Regions from separate parts of the Streptomyces sp. CA-249302 genome, predicted to be linked through region 2. Evidence: riboswitches for the same ligand, from Rfam matches in the RefSeq annotation. Region 2 holds a riboswitch; each other region holds the start of a gene.
What was found. A riboswitch is a leader RNA that binds a small molecule or an ion and turns the genes downstream of it on or off. The one in region 2 is predicted to bind cyclic di-AMP.

Region 1 (5,453 bases), 1.7 Mb from region 2:
CCCATGGTCAGCTGGCGCGACCACATGCCCGCTGGCATGCTCCTCAAGTCGACCCCGGTCGCCTCCAGTCTGGACGCGCCGCAGCAGGGTCACAAGCTCGTCGACTACTGCGACGCCGCCGGCATCAAGCGGCTGGTGACCGACGAGGACATCATCCCGATCGAGACCTTCATCGCCTACGGCGAGTGGTTCCAGCAGAAGCTGGTGCCCGAGCTGGAGCGGGTGCGGGTGGTCTCGGTCGACCGGAACAAGGCGGGCGTCTTCGAACTGAAGCTGGACTCGGGGGAGTTGTTCACCGCCCGCGCGGTCGTCGTCGCGACCGGCCTGTCCGGCCTCGCCCACCTGCCGGCCGAGCTCGCCACGGCCGCGGCGGACGGACCCACCCCCACGGGCCCGGTCTCCCACAGCTCCCAGCACCACGACCTCACGCGCTACTCCGGCAAGGACCTGATCGTGGTCGGCGCCGGCCAGTCCGCGCTGGAGACCGCGGCGCTGGCGGCGGAGGCGGGCGCCCAGGTGCGGGTGGTCTCCCGCGGCCGCGGCCGGGTCGCGTTCGGCGCGCCGCCGTGGAAGCAGCCGAAGCTGCGCCCCGAGTCGCCCTTCGGCCGCGCCTGGTCGCTGTGGGCCCTCAGCTACTACCCGCACCCGTACCGCTATCTGCCCGCCGAGGCCCGCCACTACCTCGTCCGCCGCGTCCTCGGCCCCCTCGGTGCCTGGTGGCTGCGCGACCGCTTCGAGGGCAAGGTGCAGGTCAGCGAGGTCGACCGGATCGTGCGCACGGACACGGACGGCACAAGCCCGACGCTCACGGTCCGCAGCCACACCGGCCGCACGGAGAACCTCTCCGCGGACCACGTCATCGCGGCGACCGGCTACCGGGTCGACATAGCCGCGATGGACTTCCTAGGCCACGAACTGCGCACCCGCCTCGCGGTGAGCCGTGGCGCGCCCAGGCTGGGCGCCGGTTACGTCTCCTCGGTCCCGGGTCTGTACTTCACCGGCCTGCCGTCCGCCGCCTCGTACGGCCCGGTGATGCGGTTCGTCTGCGGTACGGAGTTCGCGTCGCCGAGGCTGGCCAAGCACTTGGCGGCGGCACATGCCTGATTGACGACGAGCGGCCCGCCGCCCCCGCGGCGCGGGCCGCCCGTTGCCTCGAAGGGACTGCACTGGTACGGGAGTTGACCAGGTCACGCAGGTGAACAAGGCGGTCGTCCGGTTCGCGATGAGTCCATGGGGCGTACTGTCCGTATTCTCTGATCATGGCCGCACCCACCGCATATGCACTCATCGCCACCGACCTGGACGGCACGCTGCTCCGAGGCGACGACACGCTCTCCGACCGGTCCCTCGCCGTCCTCGCGCGCGTGGCGGAGTCCGGTGCCCGTCACCTGGTCGTGACGGGCCGGCCGGCCCCCAGAGTGCGGCCGCTCCTGGACGACCTCGGCAGCAAGGGGCTCGCGGTGTGCGGGCAGGGCGCGCAGGTGTACGACGCCGGCGCGGACCGGCTGCTGTGGTCCGTCACGCTGGACCGGGAGCTGGCCGAGACCGCGCTCGGCAAGATCGAGGCCGAGGTGGGCATGGTGTACGCGGCCGTGGACCAGGACGGCGTCGACGGGCTCACCCTCGTCGAGCCCGGCTATCTGATGCCGCACCCGACCCTGCCCGCGGTCCGGGTCGGCCGCCGCGACGACCTGTGGTGCGAGCCCATCAGCAAGGTGCTGCTGCGCCATCCCGACCTGTCCGACGACGAGTTGGCGGCGACCGCGCGTGCCGTGGTCGGTTCGCTGGCCACCGTCACCATGTCGGGACCCGGAACCGTCGAACTCCAGCCATGCGGCATCACCAAGGCGACCGGTCTCGCGCTCGCCGCCGAACACCTGGGCCTCGGCCCGCACGAGACGATCGCCTTCGGGGACATGCCCAACGACATCCCCATGTTCGACTGGGCCGCCCACGGCGTCGCCATGGCCAACGCCCATCCCGAACTCAAGGCGGTGGCCGACGAGATCACCCTGTCGAACGAGGACGACGGCATCGCCGTCGTCCTCGAAAGACTCTTCCCACAGGGCCGGTAGCGGCCTAGTAGGCGCCCCAGACGTTGTCAATCGAGCCGTACCGCTGGGCCGCGTAGTTGCAGGCGGCGGTGATGTTGGCGACCGGGTCGTACGGGTCGTACGAGGTGCCGGAGACGTGGTACGCGGCGAAGGTCGGGTCGATGACCTGGAGGAGGCCCTTGGACGGGGTGCCCGCCAGCGCGTTGGAGTCCCAGTTGTTGATGGCGTACGGGTTGCCCGAGGACTCACGGATCACGTTGCGGTAGATGCCGTTGTACGACCCGGGGATGCCGTGCTGCGCCATCACCTGGAGGGAGGCGCGGATCCAGCCGTCGAGGGTGTTGGAGTAGCCCAGCGAGGTGGCGGTCACGGTCGTCGTGGTGGCCGCGGAGGCGCTGGTCGCGCCGATGACCGGGAGGGCGAGGACGGTGGCGCCGAGGCCCACGGCGGCGAGCTTGCGGGCTATGCGGGAGCGGGCGGGACGGCGGTGCTGAGCGGCAGCGGACATGACGGGGTTCCTCTCCGTCGCCTGCGAGGTGAGCTGTCGGGTTCGGGCGGGAGCTGCCCGGCCGCGCCGCCGCAAGGCGACACGACTACACCCCAAGCCGGTCCGGAATGTCCGAAGACGTCCAGCCCCGGCGACTTACCTGGGTCCCCCGCTCCTGCCCGTGCGTTCTCGGTGGATGGTCCGGGCGGTGGCAGGATTCGGCGTCCGCCCGACAGGCCGGGAACGTATGCGAGAGCACATGTCCGGAACAAGTACCGGATTCACAGAACACCCCTATTGACCTTGCTCTGAGGCGTATGGGGTGCTTGATCCTTTGCTGCTGCCAAGGCTCAACTGGCATACCGGAAAAGGCGGATCGGCCGAAATGTGATGGAATGCCGATCATGGTCCGGCGTGAGCCAACTCACTGGCGTCCACAAGGGTGGCAAATCGGGCAATGCCCTCAACTCGCCGTCAATTGGCCGTCCATGGAATCCGCTTCTCCCGGGTCCGGTGGAACGCGACCTCGCTGCCCTCCGTGCAAACAACCTCATTGGAGGTCAAAAAGGACTCCGCGTCGCAGCTGATCTCGGAACGCGTCCGGATCGTCGTGTCCCAGGGCAGGTCCGGGCGGTGCGGCCGGATCGACCAGTCGGAGCGGGTGCGGGCCGACAGCGGGTCGGCCTCCAGCCGCCACCCGCCCTGGGGCGCCGAGCGGCTCGTACTGCTCCGGTTCCTCGAAGGTGATCGCCGGCTCGGCCGACGCACGCGCGCGTACGGGCAGTTCCAGCGAACTGCCCGTACGCGGCGCCCGACGGGACGGCACGCCCGATGCCGTTCATCGCGTCCTTGCAAGGAACCCCGAGCCCTCGGCCTCAGGAGAATCGGGTCTCTGCGCTCGCGGAGTCGTCGCTGTCGCTCGTGCGTGCTCGACCGCGAATCCGGCGGCGCCGAGACCCGGATGCGCGAGGGGTAACGTCACCCGGTTGGGTGACGGCGGCCCGCGACGTACTGGATCAGTCCGAAGGTCATGCCCATCGCGGCCGCCGAGAAACCCCGGTGCCGGCCCTTGTGGTCGCCGAGCCGGCCGGTGATCAGCAGGCCCGCGAAGGCGCCGATGTTGATCGCCATCTGGTACAGCGCGAAGCCGGCGTCCCGGCGCTGATGAGGCCGAGTCCGCCCCAGGCCATCCCCTGGGTCGGCACCGTCATCGCGTAGTGGCCGCAGGCGATCAGGATGCCGCCCCACAGGACGGCGCGGTACGAACTGAGGATGCGGTCGGCGAGCCGGCCGCCATGCCCATGCCGCCGTGGGCGACCGTGAGCAGGCCCTTGGGCCGGCCGAAGTAGGCGTGGTCGTCCTCGGGGGGTGGTTGGCTGCCGGGCTCGACGTCGGCTTCGGTTCGGGACACGGTTGGCGGCTTCCCTCCAGGTGGAACAAGTGGTCAGCTCAAGTCGATAAATATCCGTTGTTATCGGGTGATCAGAAACATACCGGGCGTGATCCGATACCGCCCCTGCTGGACGGGCGGGCGGCATCGGTGATCGAAAGGTGACCGGATACGCTGACTCGAGTGATGGCAGCGACCTATCGACAAACCTCGTAACCGGCAGTAGACACCAGCAGACAGGAGACCCCTCGTGACCGTCGTCGGGCCGTTCGGGCTGAGCGTGCGGGACCAGGCTCTGGAAGCCGATGTCCAGGCCGGATTGGCGGCCGTCGAGGAGGGACTGCTCGAAGCCACCAAGAGCGAGGTCCCCTTCATCACGGAGGCCGCCCAGCACTTGGTACGGGCGGGTGGAAAGCGGTTCCGTCCGCTCCTCGTGATGCTTGCCGCCCAGTTCGGGGACCCCTATGCCCCCGGAGTCGTGCCCTCGGCCGTGGTGGTGGAGCTGACCCACCTCGCGACGCTGTACCACGACGATGTCATGGACGAGGCCGCGGTGCGCCGCGGGGTCGACAGCGCCAACACCCGCTGGGGCAACTCGGTCGCGGTCCTGACCGGCGACTTCCTCTTCGCGCGCGCCTCGCACATCCTGGCGGACCTCGGCCCGGAGGCCGTCCGCGTCCAGGCCGAGGCGTTCGAACGCCTCGTCACCGGCCAGATCCTGGAGACGGCGGGTCCGCAGGACGGCCGGGACCCGGTCGACCACTACCTCGACGTGCTCGGCGGCAAGACCGGCTCGCTGGTGGCCGTGTCCTGCCGGTTCGGCGCGATGATGTCGGGCGCCGACGAGACGGTCGTGGACGTGCTGACCCAGTACGGCGAGCGGCTCGGGGTCGCCTTCCAACTCGCCGACGACGTACTGGACATCGCCTCCGACTCGCACGAGTCCGGCAAGACGCCGGGCACGGACCTGCGCGAGGGCATCCCGACGCTGCCGGTGCTGCGGCTGCGCGAGCGGGCGGCACGGCTTGGGCTGGCCGAGGACATCGCGCTGTGCGAGCTGCTCGACTCCGACCTCACCGACGACACGCGGCACGCCGAGGCGCTGGCCGGGCTGCGCGCGCACCCCGCGCTGGAGCAGGCGCGCCGGGACACCGTCCGGTACGCCGAGGACGCGCGGGCCGCGCTGGCTCCGCTGCCGGAGTGCGACGCGAAGCTCTCCCTCATGGAGATGTGCGACGCGGTGGTCCACCGGGCCGGCTGAGCCACGTACCACCTTCTGGGGTGTGTGACGCACGTCACTACTCTGGACTGAGTCCAATCCAAGATTGATTCCGTACTCGTACTCAGAAGGCCGGCGCAGGGGGTGCCGGCCGAGTTACGGGGAGACAAAAGAATCATGGGCATGAACGCGACGTTCTCGAAGCGCCGTAAGAGCCTGATCGTCACCGCTGTCGCGGTGGCCGCCGCGGGCGGTGTCGCCGCAGCGGTGATTCCCGCCTTCGCCACCGGAGGCTCCCGCGCC
Region 2 (5,453 bases):
ATGGCCGAGGTGGAGCGGCTCTACCGGCAGGCGGTCGACGGCGGGGACGCGGACGCGACCCGCAACCTGGGTATCTGGTGGGAGGGACAGGGCCGCTCCGACGAGGCCATGGCGTTGTATCAGCAGGCTCTGGGGCAGGGTGTCACGGACACCGAGGACCTCATCGCGGAACTGCTGAGAAAGCAGGGCAGGACCGCGGAGGCCGAGGAATGGTTCCGCAGGGCCGCCGAAGCCAACCCGCCCGACCTCCTCGAAAGCCTCCCGAAGCCACCCGGCCACCCCGCCACCGATCCGCCGGATACCGTCGACGAGTGACCAACCAGCCCACCCCCGCCACCCCCACCCCCGAACTCTTCACCTGGGAATTCGCCACAGACCCCTACCCCGCATACGCCTGGCTCCGCGACCACGCCCCCGTCCACCGCACCACCCTCCCCAGCGGAGTGGAAGCCTGGCTGGTCACCCGGTACGCCGACGCCAAGCAGACCCTCGCCGACCCCCGCCTCTCCAAGAACCCCGCCCACCACGACGAGCCCGCCCACGCCAAGGGGAAGACGGGTATCCCGGGGGAGCGGAAGGCCGAGTTGATGACGCATCTCCTCAACATCGACCCCCCGGACCACACCCGCCTCCGCCGACTCGTCAGCAAGGCCTTCACCCCCCGCCGCGTCGCCGAGTTCACGCCCCGCGTCCAGCAGCTCACCGACCACCTCATCGACCAGTTCGCGGCGAAGGGCCAAGCCGACCTCATCCACGACTTCGCCTTCCCCCTCCCCATCTACGCCATCTGCGATCTGCTCGGCGTCCCCCGAGAGGACCAGGACGACTTCCGGGACTGGGCCGGGATGATGATCCGGCACGGCGGCGGACCGCGCGGCGGCGTCGCGCGGTCCGTGAAGAAGATGCGCGGCTATCTCGCCGAACTCATCCACCGCAAACGCGAGGCACTGCCCGCCGAACCCGCCCCCGGTGAAGACCTCATCTCCGGTCTCATCCGCGCCTCCGACCACGGCGAGCACCTCACCGAGAACGAGGCCGCCGCCATGGCCTTCATCCTCCTGTTCGCCGGTTTCGAGACCACCGTCAATCTCATTGGCAACGGCACCTACGCCCTCCTCACCCACCCCGACCAGCGCCACCGCCTCCAGTCCTCCCTCGCCGCCGGCGAACTCGGCCTGCTGGAGACGGGAGTCGAGGAGCTTCTCCGGTACGACGGTCCCGTCGAGCTCGCCACCTGGCGGTTCGCCACCGAGCCGCTCAGCATCGGCGGCCAGGACATCGCGACCGGCGATCCGGTGCTCGTCGTACTCGCCGCGGCTGATCGGGATCCCGAGCGCTTCGCCGATCCCGACACCCTCGACCTCTCCCGCCGCGACAACCAGCACCTGGGATACGGACACGGCATCCACTACTGTCTGGGCGCCCCGCTGGCCCGACTCGAGGGGCAGACCGCGCTCGCCACCCTCCTCACCCGGCTCCCGGATCTGCAACTTGCCGCCGACCCGGCGGAGTTGAGGTGGCGCGGGGGGCTCATCATGCGTGGACTGCGTACGCTGCCGGTCGAGTTCAGCCCTGTTGAGCCACTACAGCCATCCGGCCAAACGTGACACGCACTCAAGTCTGTGATCTTCACGTGATCTACGCGGCATTAACTTGTGACAAGTGATCGTCAGTCGATAGGTTCTCGGACCATGGCGGCGCCAAGGTTTGGCCCAAGCTTCACGCGCCGCGGTCACTGCTGTCTCGCGAAAGGCCTCCGCATGCTCTCCGGGAACGGTCGTCACCGTCGCCCCCGCCAGGCTCCGGCTCTCCTCGTCGCGGCCGGCGTGACCGGCTCCGCCATCGCGATCCCGTTGTTCGCCGCGAGCGGCGCCAGCGCCGCCGACGGGAACACCTGGGACAAGGTGGCCCAGTGCGAGACCGGCGGCTCGTGGAGCGAGAACAACGGTGACGGGTTCTACGGCGGACTGAAGCTGACCCAGGAGCACTGGGAGCAGTACGGCGGCCTCGACTACGCCCCGAGCGCGGATCTGGCCAGCCGGAACCAGCAGATCGCCGTCGCCGAGAAGCTGCTCGACGACCAGGGCGTGGGCGCGTTCCACACCTGCGGGCTGACCACCGGGCTGACCAAGGACTCCGGCTCGGCCGACGTGGACACCGGTGTCGCGGACGACTCGTCCGGTTCGTCCGGGAGTTCCGACTCGTCCGGCGGTTCCGACTCCACGGGCCTGTCCAACTCGTCCGGCGACTCGGCCTCGGACTCCTCGTCCTCGTCCTCGGGTGACGGATCCGACAGTTCGGCCTCCCCGAGCGCCTCTGCCGACGGGGCGGACGGCGCGGACAACTCCGCCAAATCCGACAGTTCGGCGTCGCCCTCCGCCTCACAGGAGGCCGACAGTTCGTCCACAGATCGGGCGAAGGGTGACGAGTCGGACAACTCCGAGCAGGCCGTCGGCTCTTGGAGCCTCGTCGACACCGGCGCGATCGGCGGCGGCCGCCACCGCGGTGCCGCCGCCGAGGAGGACGCGGACACGGGTCGTACGAACGACACGTACACCGTCCACGCCGGCGACACCCTCGCCTCGATCGCCGACTCCCTTGGCCTGGACGGCGGGTGGCGCGCCCTCTATGCCGCGAACAAGCAGGCCATCGGCACCGACCCGAACCGCATCGGCGCCGGTCAGACCCTGGAACTCCCCGTCGAATAGGTGTCGAATCGGCGTCGAACAGGGCGAAAAACGACGGGAGTTCGCGTCATGTTTCGCCACTGAATGTCCGGTTTGGTGAAAGTGTGGGATGAGTCTCAGAAGCCCTGATCGTCTTTGAAATTCCGCGGAGTCCCTGTCTACGGTCGTCACCGCTCGGCAACCCGAGCCCCGTCTGTCGCAACGCCGAGTCCTGCCAGCGGCCGTACGGGAACAGTCGTCGCTTAGCAGCGCCGTAGGCAGGAGCGGGGGACCCAAGGTAAGTGCCCCACCGGGCAGTTGACGGTGGCGGCTTGGGGTGAAGTCGCGTGCCGGGAGGCACGTGGCAGGGCAACTCAACCGGCCCGAACCCGACAGCTCACCTCGCAGGCGTCGGTGAGGGGATCAACCATGCTGTTTTCCGGCAAGGGCAAGCATCGTCGTCCGTCCAAGGCCACCCGCGTCGCCGCGCTCGCCGGCGTCACCGGTGTCGCCATCGCCGCCCCGCTGATGGCCGCCGGCAACGCCTCCGCCGCCACCGCCTCCGAGTGGGACGCCGTCGCCCAGTGCGAGTCCGGCGGCAACTGGTCCATCAACACCGGCAACGGCTACTACGGCGGCCTTCAGTTCTCCGCCTCCACCTGGGCCGCGTACGGCGGCACCGCCTACGCCTCGCAGGCCAACCAGGCCTCCAAGGCGCAGCAGATCGCCGTCGCCGAGAAGGTCCTCGCATCCCAGGGCAAGGGTGCCTGGCCGGTCTGCGGTACGGGCCTGTCCAGCGCCGCCTACAACGGCAGCAGCGCGTCGAGCTCCTCCTCCAGCAGCACGAGCACCCGCTCCTCCGAGTCGCAGACCGCCTCCCGCTCCTCCGAGCGCACGACGGTGAAGAAGTCGACGAAGACCGTCACCACCCCGACCGGCAAGAAGGTCAAGAAGGGCGACGGCGAGTACAAGGTCGTCAAGGGCGACACCCTCAGCTCGATCGCCGAGAAGCACAAGGTCAAGGGCGGCTGGCAGAAGCTGTTCAAGCTGAACAAGGACATCGTCGAGGACGCGAACCTGATCTACCCGGGTCAGCAGCTGCACCTGAAGTAAGTCCTAGCTGAACCACAGGGCCCACACAGCCGTGTCCACCAATATGGAGGACACGTGAGGGTCTCCCCCGTCCCCCACGGGCTCCCCGTCTCGGTGCGTGTTCCCCCGTACGCACCGGGGCGGGGCTTTTTGTGCGCTCTTTCGCGCAGGTTTTTGTTCCGTTCGGAAACAATTTACTCTCGGTTCTGCCCAAGGGGCGGTCGGCGACGTGGCCGATCGGCCGGAGCCGGTTAGGCTCGTCTCGCAGAGCCGCTGCGGCAGTGCCGTAGCCGCGTCAGATCCCAAGAAGGAGATGCTCGTGCCGTCCATCGACGTCGTCGTAGCCCGGGAAATCCTGGACTCCCGAGGCAACCCCACGGTCGAGGTCGAGGTCGGCCTCGACGACGGCAGCACGGGTCGTGCCGCCGTCCCGTCCGGCGCCTCCACGGGTGCCTTCGAGGCCATCGAGCTCCGCGACGGTGACCCCAACCGCTACCAGGGCAAGGGTGTCGAGAAGGCCGTCCTCGCCGTCATCGAGCAGATCGGCCCGGAGCTCGTCGGCTACGACGCCACCGAGCAGCGCCTGATCGACCAGGCGATGTTCGACCTGGACGCCACCGACAACAAGGGCTCCCTCGGCGCCAACGCCATCCTCGGCGTCTCCCTCGCCGTCGCCCACGCCGCCTCCGAGGCCAGCGACCTGCCGCTCTTCCGCTACCTCGGCGGCCCGAACGCGCACCTGCTGCCCGTCCCGATGATGAACATCCTGAACGGCGGCTCGCACGCCGACTCCAACGTGGACATCCAGGAGTTCATGATCGCCCCGATCGGCGCGGAGTCCTTCTCCGAGGCGCTGCGCTGGGGCACCGAGGTCTACCACACCCTCAAGAAGGTGCTGAAGGGCCGCGGCCTGTCCACCGGCCTCGGCGACGAGGGCGGCTTCGCCCCGAACCTGGACTCCAACCGCGCCGCCCTCGACCTCATCCTCGAGGCCATCAAGGAAGCCGGTTACGCCCCGGGCGAGCAGATCGCCCTCGCGCTCGACGTCGCCGCCTCCGAGTTCTACAAGGACGGCAAGTACCTCTTCGAGGGCAAGGAGCGCTCCGCCGCCGAGATGACGGAGTACTACGAGGAGCTCGTCGCGGCCTACCCGCTCGTCTCCATCGAGGACCCGCTGTTCGAGGACGACTGGGCGGGCTGGAAGGTCCTCACCGACAAGCTGGGCGACAAGGTCCAGATCGTCGGCGACGACCTCTTCGTCACCAATCCGGAGCGCCTGGCCCGCGGCATCGACGACGGCGCCGCCAACGCCCTGCTGGTCAAGGTGAACCAGATCGGCTCGCTCACCGAGACCCTGGACGCCGTCGAGCTCGCCCAGCGCAGCGGCTTCAAGTGCATGATGTCGCACCGCTCCGGCGAGACCGAGGACGTCACCATCGCCGACCTCGCCGTCGCCACCAACTGCGGCCAGATCAAGACCGGCGCCCCGGCCCGCTCCGAGCGCGTCGCCAAGTACAACCAGCTGCTGCGCATCGAGGAGATCCTCGACGACGCGGCGGTCTACGCCGGCCGCTCCGCCTTCCCCCGCTTCAAGGGCTGACCCGTTAAGGGTTAAGGCTGCGCCAGTCGTACGTACGTCCCCGTACCGGTCCCGTACCGTGTGCGGGGACGTACGCGCGTATGAACGGGAGGCGG
Region 3 (5,453 bases), 2.0 Mb from region 2:
TCTCAGCGCCTACTTCGGCCAGGCCGGCGTCAACTGGATGTCCGTGCACACCGGCATCGACTTCCCGGTCTCGTACGGCACGACGGTGATGTCCGCGGTCGACGGCACCGTGCGGACGCAGTGGAACAGCGCCTACGGCAACATGATGATCGTGACCGCGAAGGACGGCACGGAGACGTGGTACTGCCACCTCTCCAGCTACCGCGTCGCTTCCGGTACGACGGTGAAGGCCGGCGACCCGATCGCGTACTCCGGCAACTCGGGCAACTCCACCGGCCCGCACCTGCACTTCGAGGTTCGGCCGGCGGGGGGCTCCGCCATCGACCCGTTGCCCTGGCTGCGCAGCCACGGGCTCGACCCGACGTAGAAGACCTGGGGCTGCGCCCCCAGACGGGCTGGTGTGTCGCGCCCGTCGGCTACAGCTTCTCCACCGGCGCGTACCGCAGCAGCAACCGCTTCGGCTTCTCGTCGCCGAAGTCGATCGTCGCCTCCGCGTTCCCGCCCGTGCCCTTGACCGCCACGACCGTGCCGAGGCCGAACTGGTCGTGGGTGACCCGGTCGCCGACCGCCAGCGAGACCACCGGCTTGTCGGAGGCGCGGCTCGTCGCGAAGCCGGACGCGCCCGAGGCCGAGGAGCGGGAGCGGGAGGAGGACAGGGAGGACGCCACGCTCGACGCCGGGCCGGAGGAGACCGGGGCCGTGGCGCCCGTGCGCTTCCAGTCGACGTGCTGGGCCGGGATCTCCTCCAGGAAGCGGGAGGGCGGGTTGTACGACGGCTGGCCCCAGGCGCTCCGGAGGGAGGACCGGGTGAGGTACAGCCGTTCACGCGCACGCGTGATGCCGACGTACGCGAGCCGGCGCTCCTCCTCCAGCTCCTTGGTCTGGCCGAGGGCGCGCATGTGCGGGAAGACGCCGTCCTCCATGCCGGTCAGGAAGACCACCGGGAACTCGAGGCCCTTGGCGGTGTGCAGGGTCATCAGGGTGATGACTCCGGAGCCGTCCTCGTCCTCGTCGGGGATCTGGTCGGAGTCGGCGACCAGCGCGACCCGCTCCAGGAAGTCGGCGAGCGAGCCGGGCTCCTCACCCTCGCCGGACTCCTGCTCGAACTCCAGGGCCACGGCGGCGAGTTCCTGGAGGTTCTCGATCCGGGTCTCGTCCTGCGGGTCGGTGGAGGCCTGCAACTCGGCGAGGTAGCCGGTCCGTTCGAGGATCGCCTCCAGGACGGTCGCCGGTCCCGCACCCGACTCGACGATCGTACGGAGGTCCTCCATCAGCGTGTTGAACCGCTTCACGGCGTTCGTCGACCGCGCGGCCATCCCGTACGCCTCGTCGACCCGCTTGAGCGCCTGCGGGAAGCTGATCTTCTCCCGCTGGGAGAGGGCGTCGATCATCGCCTCGGCGCGGTCGCCGATGCCGCGCTTGGGGACGTTCAGGATCCGGCGCAGCGGCACCGAGTCCTCGGGGTTGGCCAGTACGCGCAGGTAGGCCAGGACGTCCCGGACCTCCTTGCGCTCGTAGAAGCGGACACCGCCGACGACCTTGTAGGGCAGGCCGACACGGATGAAGATCTCTTCGAAGACACGGGACTGGGCGTTCGTACGGTAGAAGACGGCGACGTCGCCGGCCTTCGCGTCGCCCGCGTCGGTCAGACGGTCTATCTCCTCGGCGACGAACTGGGCCTCGTCGTGCTCGGTGTCGGCGACATAGCCGGTGATGCGTGCGCCCGCGCCCGCGTTGGTCCACAGGTTCTTGGGGCGGCGGGACTCGTTGCGCTCGATGACCGCGTTGGCGGCGGAGAGGATCGTCTGCGTGGAGCGGTAGTTCTGCTCCAGGAGGATCGTCGTCGCGTTCGGGTAGTCCTCCTCGAACTGGAGGATGTTGCGGATCGTCGCGCCGCGGAAGGCGTAGATCGACTGGTCGGCGTCACCCACGACACACAGCTCGGCGGGCGGGAGGTCGTGCTCGCCAGGCGGTACGTCCACGGGGTGCTCGGAGGTCCCGACCAGCTCCCTGACCAGCGCGTACTGGGCGTGGTTGGTGTCCTGGTACTCGTCGACCATGACGTGGCGGAAGCGGCGGCGGTAGTGCTCGGCGACGTCCGGGAAGGCACGGAGCAGGTTGACCGTGGTCATGATCAGGTCGTCGAAGTCGAGGGCGTTCGCCTCGCGCAGCCGCGACTGGTACATGGCGTAGGCCTGGGCGAGGGTCTTCTCGAAACCGTCGGCGGCCTGGGCAGCGAAGTCCTCCTCGTCGATCAGCTCGTTCTTCAGGTTGCTGATCTTGGCGCTGAAGGACTTGGGCGGGTACCGCTTGGGATCGAGGTCCAGATCGCGGCATACGAGCGCCATCAGCCGCTTGCTGTCGGCGGCGTCGTAGATCGAGAAGGAGGAGGTGAAGCCGAGCTTCTTGCTCTCCCGGCGCAGGATCCGCACGCACGCGCTGTGGAAGGTCATCACCCACATCGCGTTGGCGCGCGGGCCGACGAGCTGCTCGACGCGCTCCTTCATCTCGCCCGCGGCCTTGTTGGTGAAGGTGATCGCGAGGATCTGGCCCGGATGCACGTTCCGCTCGGCGAGGAGGTGCGCGATGCGGTGGGTGAGCACACGGGTCTTGCCGGAGCCGGCGCCGGCCACGATGAGCAGGGGCGTGCCGGCGTGCACGACGGCCGCGCGCTGGTTCTCGTTCAGCCCGTCCAGCAGGGCGGCGGCGTCGATCACCGGGCGGGGCGCGCCGTCACGGTAGTACGCGTCCCGGTCCGGCGGCACGTCGAACCTCCCGCCGAACAGATCGTCCGGAACCGGCTCCGGTACGTGATCGTCCTCGGGCGGCGGTGGGGGTTCCTCCTCACGGCCACGGGGTGCCTTGAGGTCCGCCAGGAAGCTGTCGTCAAAGAGGCTGCTCATCGCTCTCCGAGTTTAGGGTGCCCCACTGACAACCCGCTGCCGCCCCGGGAACATCGCCGGATCCGAGGCGGTCGTAACGCTCCCATGCCGCATGATCACAGAATGTGACGAACTCCGATCGCCTGACCAAAGGTCACGAAAATGTATCGGGCATATCGAACATCAACCTTCACACGGGCCACACGAGTTGGCTACCGTTCCGAGCAGGCCGTACGACCCCCACCGGCGAACCTCGCCGGGCCGTGCGGCCTCCGCCGAGTCCGGGGCGCCGCCGCGCAGCCGGAGCCGGGGACCCACACCGACCTTGGGGTGAATCGGTCCAACTCCCTTGAGGGACACGGACCGTAGGGCAACCCTTCCGAACCACCCGCCCGAACCCGACAGCTAACTCGGTAGGCGGAGTATGGAAGGAGTCGCCAACCTTGGCGTCGCACCGCAAGTCGCGTCCCGCAGGTACGCGTGTGGCCGGCATACGCACCCCCGCCCTCGCCACGGCCGCCCTCACCTCCGTGGCCCTGCTCTCCCAGACGGCCAACGCCGCCCCGTCGACGGACGGGAACCCCTCCCTCGAGGAAGTCGAGAAGAAGGTCGACGACCTGTACCGCCAGGCGGAGTCGGCGACCGAGAAGTACAACGCGGCGAAGGAGAAGACCTCCAAGCAGCGCAAGCGCGTGGACACCCTCCTCGACGACGTCGCCAAGCGCGCCCAGAAGCTCAACGAACAGCGGGAGCGGCTCGGTTCCTTCGCCGCCGCGCAGTACCGCACGGGTGCCGCCGCGCCCGACACGGCGACCTTCCTGCTCGCCGACACCCCGCAGGACTACTTCGACCAGACGCAGTTGATGGGCCGGCTGACCTCCCGCCAGAAGAGCGAGGTCGACGACTACTTCAGCGAGCAGTCCGCGACGATGAAGAAGCGGCAGGAGGCCTCCGAGAGCCTCCAGTCGCTCACCGAGTCGCAGAACGACCTGCAGACGGCCAAGTCCACGGTCCAGAAGAAGCTCTCCGACGCGCGCGATCTGCTGTCGAAGCTGACCGCGGAGGAGAAGGCGCGGCTCGCGGCGATCGAGAAGAAGAAGCAGGAAGAGGCCGCGCAAAAGGCCGCGGAGCTGGCGAAGCAGCAGGCGGCCGAGCAGAAGGCCAAGGAGGAGGCGGCCCAGGAGAGCAGTTCCTCCTCGGACTCGGGAACCTCGGGAAGCACCTCCACCGACTCCTCGTACTCCACCAAGGCCGAGAAGGCCCTCGCTTTCGCGCGCGCGCAGATCGGCAAGCCGTACGTCTGGGGCGCCACCGGCCCCGGCTCCTACGACTGCTCCGGCCTCACCCAGGCCTCCTGGAAGGCCGCCGGCGTCTCCCTCCCCCGCACCACCTACGACCAGGTGAACGCCGGCACCACGGTCTCCCTCGCCGACGCCCAGCCCGGCGACCTGATCTTCTTCTACGACGACATCAGCCACGTCGGCATCTACATAGGCAACGGCATGATGATCCACGCCCCCAAGCCCGGCGCGTACGTCCGCGAGGAGTCGATCTACTACGGCGGCGAGTCGATCATCCACAGCGTGGTGCGGCCGGCGTGAGGTAGGGGCGCCGGGGCTGTCGAGCGCGAGGGCGCCGGGGGCGCCGGGGGCGCCGGGGCTCCTCACGTGCCTCTTGTGGGGCTCGCGCGATCTGAGCGCAGGGCGCGCGGAGATTCCTGCGCGCCCTGAGCGCTGAGCGCTCAGCGCGCGATGGTTCCCGAGCGCCAGCGCGCGACACGCCCCGCGCGCCCCCTCTCCTCTCCGGGCGCCCCTGCCTCCGTGCCCGCGCCCGCGCGAATTCCCTCGCCCACGCGCGCGTGCCCCGCCCGCAACCCGTGGTGTGCTCCTTAGCATCGGCTGCATGGCCGCCCACTCCGCCGACACGTCCTCCCCGCTCCGTGCCTGGTGGGCGGAGCGTCCGCCGGCGGCCGGGGCTGCCGTGATGGCGACCGGCATCGTGTCGATCGGGCTGCATCTGACCGGGTACGAGGTGGTGTCGCGCGTCGCGCTGGTGATCGCCTGCGCGGCCTGGCTCGGACTGGCGGCGGACTTCGTCGCGCGGCTCGTGCTGGACAGGGAGCGGTGGCGGGCCGACGCCGGGTCGCCCGCCGCGCTCACCGCCGTCGCGGCGACCACCGTCCTGGGGACGCGGTTCTCCGCACTCGGGTGGCAGACGCTCGCCGAGGCCCTGCTGGCGCTGGCGGCCGTCCTGTGGCCCGTGCTGCTCGTGGACGTCGTACGACACTGGAGGCGGCGCATGCCGGGCGCGGTGTTCCTGTGTTGCGTGGCCACACAGGGGCTCGCCGTGCTCGCGGCCGCGCTGGCCGGGGCGCAGGCGGTGGGGTGGCTCGCGCGCACCGCGCTCGTGCTGTTCTGGCTCGGCCTGGTGATCTACGGCTTCGCCCTCGCCCGTTTCGACCCGCGCCAGATCCTCGAAGGCGCCGGCGACCACTGGGTCGCGGGCGGCGCGCTCGCCATCTCGGCGCTGGCCGGGTCCAAGCTCATCGCCGCCGACAGCTCGCGTCTGTAC

Region 1: another riboswitch for cyclic di-AMP. It lies ahead of ACQEWB_RS28215 (transglycosylase SLT domain-containing protein); the one in region 2 lies ahead of ACQEWB_RS20100 (transglycosylase family protein).
Region 3: another riboswitch for cyclic di-AMP. It lies ahead of ACQEWB_RS29375 (NlpC/P60 family protein); the one in region 2 lies ahead of ACQEWB_RS20100 (transglycosylase family protein).

What each region holds. Positions count from the first base shown of each region.
Region 1 covers NZ_JBNJMG010000001.1:6,246,914-6,252,366, forward strand. The annotation lists gene ACQEWB_RS28205 (FAD-dependent oxidoreductase) at 1-1,104, shown strand, start outside; gene ACQEWB_RS28210 (HAD family hydrolase) at 1,260-2,075, shown strand; gene ACQEWB_RS28215 (transglycosylase SLT domain-containing protein) at 2,080-2,562, opposite strand; cyclic di-AMP (ydaO/yuaA leader) riboswitch at 2,568-2,759, opposite strand; partial or broken gene ACQEWB_RS28220 (CocE/NonD family hydrolase) at 3,016-3,340, opposite strand; partial or broken gene ACQEWB_RS28225 (peptide MFS transporter) at 3,523-3,952, opposite strand; gene ACQEWB_RS28230 (polyprenyl synthetase family protein) at 4,182-5,192, shown strand; gene ACQEWB_RS28235 (CHRD domain-containing protein) at 5,334-5,453, shown strand, end outside.
Region 2 covers NZ_JBNJMG010000001.1:4,502,767-4,508,219, reverse strand. The annotation lists gene ACQEWB_RS20115 (tetratricopeptide repeat protein) at 1-315, shown strand, start outside; gene ACQEWB_RS20110 (cytochrome P450 family protein) at 312-1,607, shown strand; gene ACQEWB_RS20105 (transglycosylase family protein) at 1,761-2,708, shown strand; cyclic di-AMP (ydaO/yuaA leader) riboswitch at 2,927-3,092, shown strand; gene ACQEWB_RS20100 (transglycosylase family protein) at 3,096-3,779, shown strand; gene eno (phosphopyruvate hydratase) at 4,072-5,358, shown strand.
Region 3 covers NZ_JBNJMG010000001.1:6,496,229-6,501,681, reverse strand. The annotation lists gene ACQEWB_RS29385 (M23 family metallopeptidase) at 1-367, shown strand, start outside; gene pcrA (DNA helicase PcrA) at 417-2,903, opposite strand; cyclic di-AMP (ydaO/yuaA leader) riboswitch at 3,146-3,317, shown strand; gene ACQEWB_RS29375 (NlpC/P60 family protein) at 3,326-4,483, shown strand; gene ACQEWB_RS29370 (tellurite resistance/C4-dicarboxylate transporter family protein) at 4,785-5,453, shown strand, end outside.